DNA from 2 places in the Pandoraea sp. genome. Region 1 is predicted to be linked to the other one. Evidence: predicted binding sites of a transcription regulator. Region 1 holds the regulator's gene; the other holds the start of a gene.

Region 1 (3,418 bases):
CCGACTGTCCTGGCGTCGCTCAAGCGCGAAGCCCGCTGCGAGTATTCCGGTTGGGCGCAGGAGACTGAAGACCTGTTGCGCACCAAGCGTTCGCCGCTGATGGTTTGCGTCACGCTGGAGCAGGTACGACGGGCGCGCAAGCTGTCGTTGGCAGACGAGTTGCGTGAAGAGTGGCTGATGATGCGCAGCGTCTTTAATCTCGACGGCCGTACAGGCGCGGAAGGTGTCGAAGGCATACGCGCGATGGTTGTCGACAAAGATCACGCGCCGCAATGGCAGCACGCCAGCATCGAAGCGGTAAAGCCTGCTGACGTTGCGCGATTCTTCGACGGCGAGCGTCTTGGTGCGGACAATCCGTTGCGCGAACTCGGACGGTAAGTAAGTCGTCGCGAAACGCGGCGGCAGGCTTGCCTGAGTGCCTACACCGCCGCCAGGCAGAACTGCTCGCCGACGGCCTGATCGAGTTTGCGGCAGATATCGGCCATGCTGCCTACCATCACGATGTGCGACACGTCGCGATACACGCGCACATCGCGCACATCGTGGTCCTTGTGGTCCTTGAAGCCCTCGTAGCCCGCGTGCCTGCCCGGCCTGCCGAGCGTTTCGCACCGTTGAAGGGCCCGCACATTGCGCGATGTTTTGACGGCGTTCCCGGTGGGGCACGCGCGACGCGATGCCAACGCCACGGCGGCCGCGAGCGTCCGGGGCAGGGCGGTGCTGCGCGCTCGCGCAGGCACGGTGTAGGAGCGCGCAATCGCCGGTGCAGCGGCAAACGGCCCGGACAAGGCCGACAGCCCGTACACGGCCGAGAGCCGTGCCTGCGACGACACCCGGACACGCGTTTGACCAAATGACGTACGCAGCAAACCAAAGAGTCGAGCCATGATGCGATCCTTTCTCCAATGCCGGTCAGAGGGACGCGTCCTGCCACGTATTTCTCAAATCGCGGGCGAAGCAGGGCACAGGCGCCGGACCGAGCCCGGCGCAGTCGGAAATGCAAATGTTCAGAACGTCAGGGACTGCGCGATGAATGCACTCGCGAGTCGCAATCCCCGAGGGCGCGCCTAGAGATCGTTATTGCGGATCAAGCCGACCGCAATCCCCTCCAGCGCAAAGTCACCGCTACCTTCGTTGACATCGATGTTCTCGAAGTCCGGGTTCTCCGCAATCAGTTCGACGCCCCCCGGCACACGGTGAAAACGTTTGACGGTCACATCGTCGCCGATTCGCGCCACGACGATCTGGCCCTCGCGCGCATCGGCGGCCTTCTGTACGGCCAGCAGATCGCCATCGAGAATGCCTGCGTCGCGCATCGACATTCCGCGCACCTTCAGCAGGTAGTCGGGTTGGCGCGCGAACATGTTCGGATCGCATTGGAAGTTGCGTTCAATATGTTCCTGCGCAAGGATCGGGCTACCGGCAGCCACGCGCCCGACGAGCGGCAGCGACAGTTGCATCAGCCCCATATGGGGCAACGTGAACTGATGCGCTCCGCCAGCTTCGTCCAGACGCTTGAGACGGATGCCGCGCGATTGACCGGCGGCCAGTTCGATCACCCCTTTGCGCGCCAGCGCCCGCAGGTGCTCCTCCGCAGCATTGGCGGAGGAGAAGCCGAGTTCGGCCGCGATCTCTGCGCGTGTGGGCGGAAAGCCGGAGCGCTCGATCGCTTGTCGGATCAGTTCGTAGACCTGCTGTTGACGTGCGGTAAGTTTGATCATGGGATCACTGTATGGAAGCACAGGTGGCTGTATTTTTGTACAGTGTTTAAAAAAAGGCAAGGGAAAACTTCATGTCAAGCGCGAAGTTCTCGCTGTGCCGGGGATTGCTTGTGACCCATTTCGCCGCGCCGGTGTTCGGCCAGTGCTCGTTTGAGCGGGCGTTCCGATCGATGTCTGGAGATATCCGATGGCGGGAGCCCACCGTGCTTCGGCTCGAGAGCGTGTTTGAACTGAGCGCCTTGTTCGGCACGCTTGCGCGCTTGCGTCATTTGGGCGTGGCATGTCCACGATCTCGCCGGCTGCGCCGGGATCGATACTTTCAGCAATTGGGAAGCCGAGCAGTATTAGATACAATCGGTGGCATGACTTTGCCTTCATTCAACCCGATTCCTCATTACACCGTGTCCTCGGGCGAGTTGCCGCGCATCGCGCTGCTCGCCACGGGCGGCACGATCGCGGGCAGCGCGGCCGACGCGACGCGCACCTCCGCTTACCAGGCCGGGGCGCTTGGCGTTCAGGATCTGCTTGCGGCCGTTCCGGCGCTGGGTAGCGTTGCGCACATCCACGCGGAACAGGTCGCGCAGATCGATAGTAAGGACATCAACGTGGCGCTCTGGCAGAAGCTGGCCGCACGCGTCAATGCCTTGCTCTCGCAGCCCGATGTGGCCGGTGCGGTCATTACGCACGGTACAGATACGCTGGAAGAAACGGCGTATTACCTGCATCTCACAGTCAACAGTCGCAAGCCGGTCGTGCTGACGGCGGCGATGCGACCGGCGACGGCGCTCTCTGCGGACGGACCGCTCAATCTGCTTAACGCTGTGCGCGTGGCGACCGACCCGATTTCGGCTGGACGCGGCGTGATGGTTGCCCTCAACAACCAGATTCACAGCGCGCGCGATGTCGTCAAGACGAGCACGTACAAGGTCGACGCGTTTCACTCCCCGGAGATCGGTGTACTCGGCTGGGTGCAGGATGAGCGCGTTGCGTATCAGCGTGCGGCGTTGCAGTACCACACCGTCGAGAGCGAGTTCGTCGGACTCTCGGGCGAGTTGCCGGCCGTGGAAGTCGTGTCGAGCTACGCGGGCGTGTCGCGTATCGCGGTCGATGCGCTGGTTGAAGCGGGCGTGCAGGGCATTGTGGTGGCGGGCACGGGCAATGGCTCGCTGCATTCGCTGCTGCAACAGGCGTTGGCCGACGCCGTTCAGCGCGGCGTGACGGTCGTGCGTGCATCGCGCGTGGGCAGTGGCCACGTGATGCACAACGGCGCGGCGCCCGACGATCAGTACGGCTTCGTGAGTGCCGGCAACCTGCACCCTTTCAAGGCGCGCGTGTTGCTGATGCTGGCCTTGCAGGCAGGCGTGCCGCGCGAGCGCATGCAGAGTCTGTTTGCCGAGTATTGACGTCCCCCCTTTCGGAAGGGACAAAAAAATACGGCGCAAGTCGCTCGTTTGATCGACTTGCGCCGTGACGCTCGGCGAGGCGTAGTGGTGTCGCTTACGTCTGCGCCCGTTCTCTGCGGAACCTGCTGCAGTTCCTTCCATCTTCCTGCTCACGGCGTTGACAGCCGCTTCCTTCGTCTTCTCGCGAACTACCCCGTAAGGGTCGGCCGTTCGGGCATGCAGCGGAGCCGACCGTGGCGTGTGTCCGGAGGGGGGCGGCAGGTGGATACCGGACCTTGCAGCCCGGCATTCGCCAAC
Region 2 (3,418 bases), on a different contig from region 1:
CGCCGGACCCGCCTGACGATCGAGCACCGTGACGTCGTGCCCGGCCTTCGCCAGGTAATAGGCGCTGGTGACACCAATGACGCCGCTACCGAGAACGATGACCTTCATTGCGTTGACTCCTGTAAAACCAAAGTTATCCAGTAATAATTGGCATGCTATTCTCGGATTCGTAGGTTTAGTTAATGTTTATAGCGAAGATTCAGGAATAAATCATGAGAGTCCAACAGCAATCGATCCGAACGCTGGATCGGCTCGACCGACGCATTCTTGCGTTGCTCCAGCAGGACGGGCGGATGTCGATGAAAGACCTCTCCGAGCAGGTTGGGCTTTCGATCACGCCTTGTATCGAGCGGGTGAAGCGCATGGAGCGCGATGGCGTGATCATGGGCTACTTCGCGCGGGTGAATCCGGCGGCGCTTGGGGCCGCATTGCTGGTGTTCGTCGAGATCACGCTCGATCACAAGTCCGGCAACATGTTCGATCAGTTTCGTCGTGAAGTGCTGCGAATCCCGGAAGTCATGGAGTGTCATCTGATCTCGGGCGACTTCGATTACCTGATCAAGGCGCGCATTCGGGAGATGTCGGAATACCGGAAGTTGCTCGGTGACATCCTTCTGCAGTTGCCGGGCGCGGTGCAATCCAAGAGTTACGTCGTGATGGAAGAGATCAAGGAGACGCTCACGATCAACGTCGAAGAGTAGCCGGGGCAAGGATGGCGCAAGCGAGGCGCGGGTTGCTGGGGAGCGCCCCGGTGGCGCGTCGTCATCGATGGCTTCGTCGCGGGCGCCGGGCGCGCGGATTGGGGTTGAGCGATCGATGAGCGCCTAAAAGAGCGGCATCTGCGGGTTGGCGTGGCCTGCGAGGCCACCATGATCCTGCGCGGATGTGGCGGATGTGGCGGATGTCGCAGATTGCTGACGCGGTCGACGTTGCGATTCGGGATTGCGCTCACTCTCAGTGGTGGGCGTTTCGGGTTCGGGGACGTTGAACTGGTCGATGCGCAAAGGCGGTCTCGCCTGATTGAGTCCCAACTTGCGGGCTGCGAGATGAAAGCGCTGACGGATCAATTCCGCGTGCAAACCGGTGCCCCGCATGCGGGTACCGAATTCAGCGCTGTTATGTTTGCCGTCGCGCACCTGTTCGATCAGGCTCATGACGTGGCGTGCCCGAAGCGGGTAATGGGTTTCCAGCCAGGTGACGAACACGTCGTGCACTTCGCGCGGTAGCCGCAGCATGACATAGCCCGCGTACGTTGCGCCGGCTTCGGACGCTGTCTTCAAGACCCGTTCGATATCGAAATCGGTGAGCGCCGGTACGATTGGCGCGACGATCACGCCCGTGGGTACGCCCGCGTCCGTCAGCTTGCGTATCGCTTCGATGCGACGCGCGGGGGTATTGGCACGCGGCTCCATTTTGCGGGCAATGTCCGCGTCGAGCGTTCCCACCGAGATGAAGACACGGGCCAGGCCGCGCTTCGCCATCCGCGACAGGATGTCGATGTCGCGGGTGACCAGCGCAGATTTCGTGGTGATGCCGACCGGATGGCCGAAGCGCTCGAGCACTTCCAGCACGCTGCGGGTGATGCGGTATTCGCGCTCGATGGGTTGATAGGGGTCGGTGTTTGCACCGAGCGCCAGCAGGGCGGGCCGATAGCCGCGTTTGCGCAGCTCGGCGTCGAGGCGTTCGGCGGCGTTGTGTTTCGCGTACAGACGGGTTTCGAAGTCGAGCCCCGGCGAGAGCCCCAGGTAGGCGTGCGTGGGGCGGGCAAAACAATACGTGCACCCATGCTCGCACCCTCGGTAAGGATTGATCGATCGGTCGAACGGAATGTCTGCCGACTGATTGCGCGAGATGATCGTGCGCGCGTTCTCCAGCGCGACTTGCGTCACGAACTTGACCTCGCATTCCTGGGCCGCGTCCGATTCGTAGCGGGTTTCGTCGCTTTCGCGCCGGAATTCGGAGAAGCGGGATTCGACGTTGGCGGTGGCGCCTCGGCCCTTGCGCGAAGGGGGCGGCACGAATGAGGAAGCCATAGCTCGTCTCCTTGATGGCAGTCCGGGGCGCAAATGCTTGGCGTCCGCGAGGGATGCTTGTCATTATACTGTGTTTTTATACAGTATCGACAGGGAGGGTGGCCATGACGGAAATTGGACTGGCAGGTGTGTCAGGTATGTCGGGCATGTCGGGCATGGCGAGCATGCCAGGCATGGCGGGTTGGCCTTGGCGCGCAGCGTCGATGGTCTGGAATGGTTGGCGACGCTGGATGGACTTATGGGTTGCCTTCGGGCGGGGCGGGCGGCAAATACGGTGCGATGGCGTGCGCGATAGCGTCGAGTGCGGCGTTGTCTGCATGGGGACGTTGCCGGGCGAGTCGAACCGCGCGGAGCGTCAGGAGCGAGTAAAGCGTCGCGTGATGATCGCCCAACGAGGCAAGCGCTTCCGTGTGTCGCGTGACGATGCTGGCGTCGCCACGCGACACCGGGCCGGCAAGCGCGCCGGCGAGTCCGCGTTCGCGGGCGGCGTTGAGCGTGCCCATGACGAGTGGCCACATGGCGTCGCGAGCGTCGTCTTCGGGCATGCCGATGGCTTGCCAGAGCCAGGTGGCTTCGTCGAGCAAGCAGAGGAGAAAGCTGGCGGCGTAGTTGGCGCCCGCGTGATAGCGCATGCGCGCGCCTGCCGGGATCGACAGCGCATGGCAGCCGATGGCCCGCGCGAGGCCGTGAAGCGTGTCGGACAATGGCGCGTCGGCTTCGATGGTGATCGCGCTGCCCGACATGCGCGTGGCGTCGTCGTCGAGTCCTGCGAAGAGAAAGAGCGGGTGGAAGCCGCCGATCTGCGCACCGTGCTGTGTTGCAGGCGCGAGCAAGCCGACTTCCGACGCGCCGCTGCAATGGACCAGTGCCTGACCGGTGCGCGGTGCGAGGTGCGCGGCACACGTGGCGATGGCGTCGTCGGGAACGCTCAGAAAGACCAAATCCGCGTGCGAGAAGACGGCATTCATGTCTTCAGGGCGGTCAATTGGCAGTGCCGCGCATCCGGGCAGTGCAGACGCGACGCGCTGCGCCGCGTCAAGGCGCCGGCTTGCGATGGCGGTCACGGCATATCCCGCCTGCGCGGCCGCGGCCGCGAGGGCGCGCGCGACACGGCCGGCTCCGATGAAGCCGAGTGTCGGCCGGGGAATCACGGGAATCACGGGAATCCGGGGAACCGAGGGACGTTGGGCGAAGGGGGCTGTCGTCACTGCGGGTTACTGCGACAGACGGTTCGGCGTTTCATGCGTTTCGAAGTAGGTCTGGAACGCGACGGCGAAGCCGATCATGAGCAACATCGCGCCGACGAAAAGCGACACGCTGACGATAATGACGGCCGTCCATCCCGAGCGGGATTTGCGCTGGGTGTGGGTGTTGAACTGGGCATT

The links. The regulator LexA, encoded in region 1, represses DNA repair genes until DNA is damaged. The targets are predictions, from matches to a motif close to ACTGTATNNNNATACAGT.
Region 2: ACE3UG_RS03120 (PA0069 family radical SAM protein) is a predicted target of LexA. The motif match lies at 2,101-2,118, and genes of this name have one in related genera.

The regions. Positions count from the first base shown of each region.
Region 1 is NZ_JAYRUC010000015.1:112,554-115,971, forward strand. Features, by position in the region: gene ACE3UG_RS13855 (enoyl-CoA hydratase/isomerase family protein) at 1-378, shown strand, start outside; gene ACE3UG_RS13860 (hypothetical protein) at 420-884, opposite strand; gene lexA (transcriptional repressor LexA) at 1,065-1,718, opposite strand; gene ACE3UG_RS13870 (asparaginase) at 2,081-3,121, shown strand.
Region 2 is NZ_JAYRUC010000003.1:71,198-74,615, forward strand. Features, by position in the region: gene ACE3UG_RS03110 (D-amino acid dehydrogenase) at 1-108, opposite strand, end outside; gene ACE3UG_RS03115 (Lrp/AsnC ligand binding domain-containing protein) at 213-701, shown strand; gene ACE3UG_RS03120 (PA0069 family radical SAM protein) at 825-2,033, opposite strand; gene ACE3UG_RS03125 (Rossmann-like and DUF2520 domain-containing protein) at 2,270-3,193, opposite strand; gene ACE3UG_RS03130 (hypothetical protein) at 3,248-3,418, opposite strand, start outside.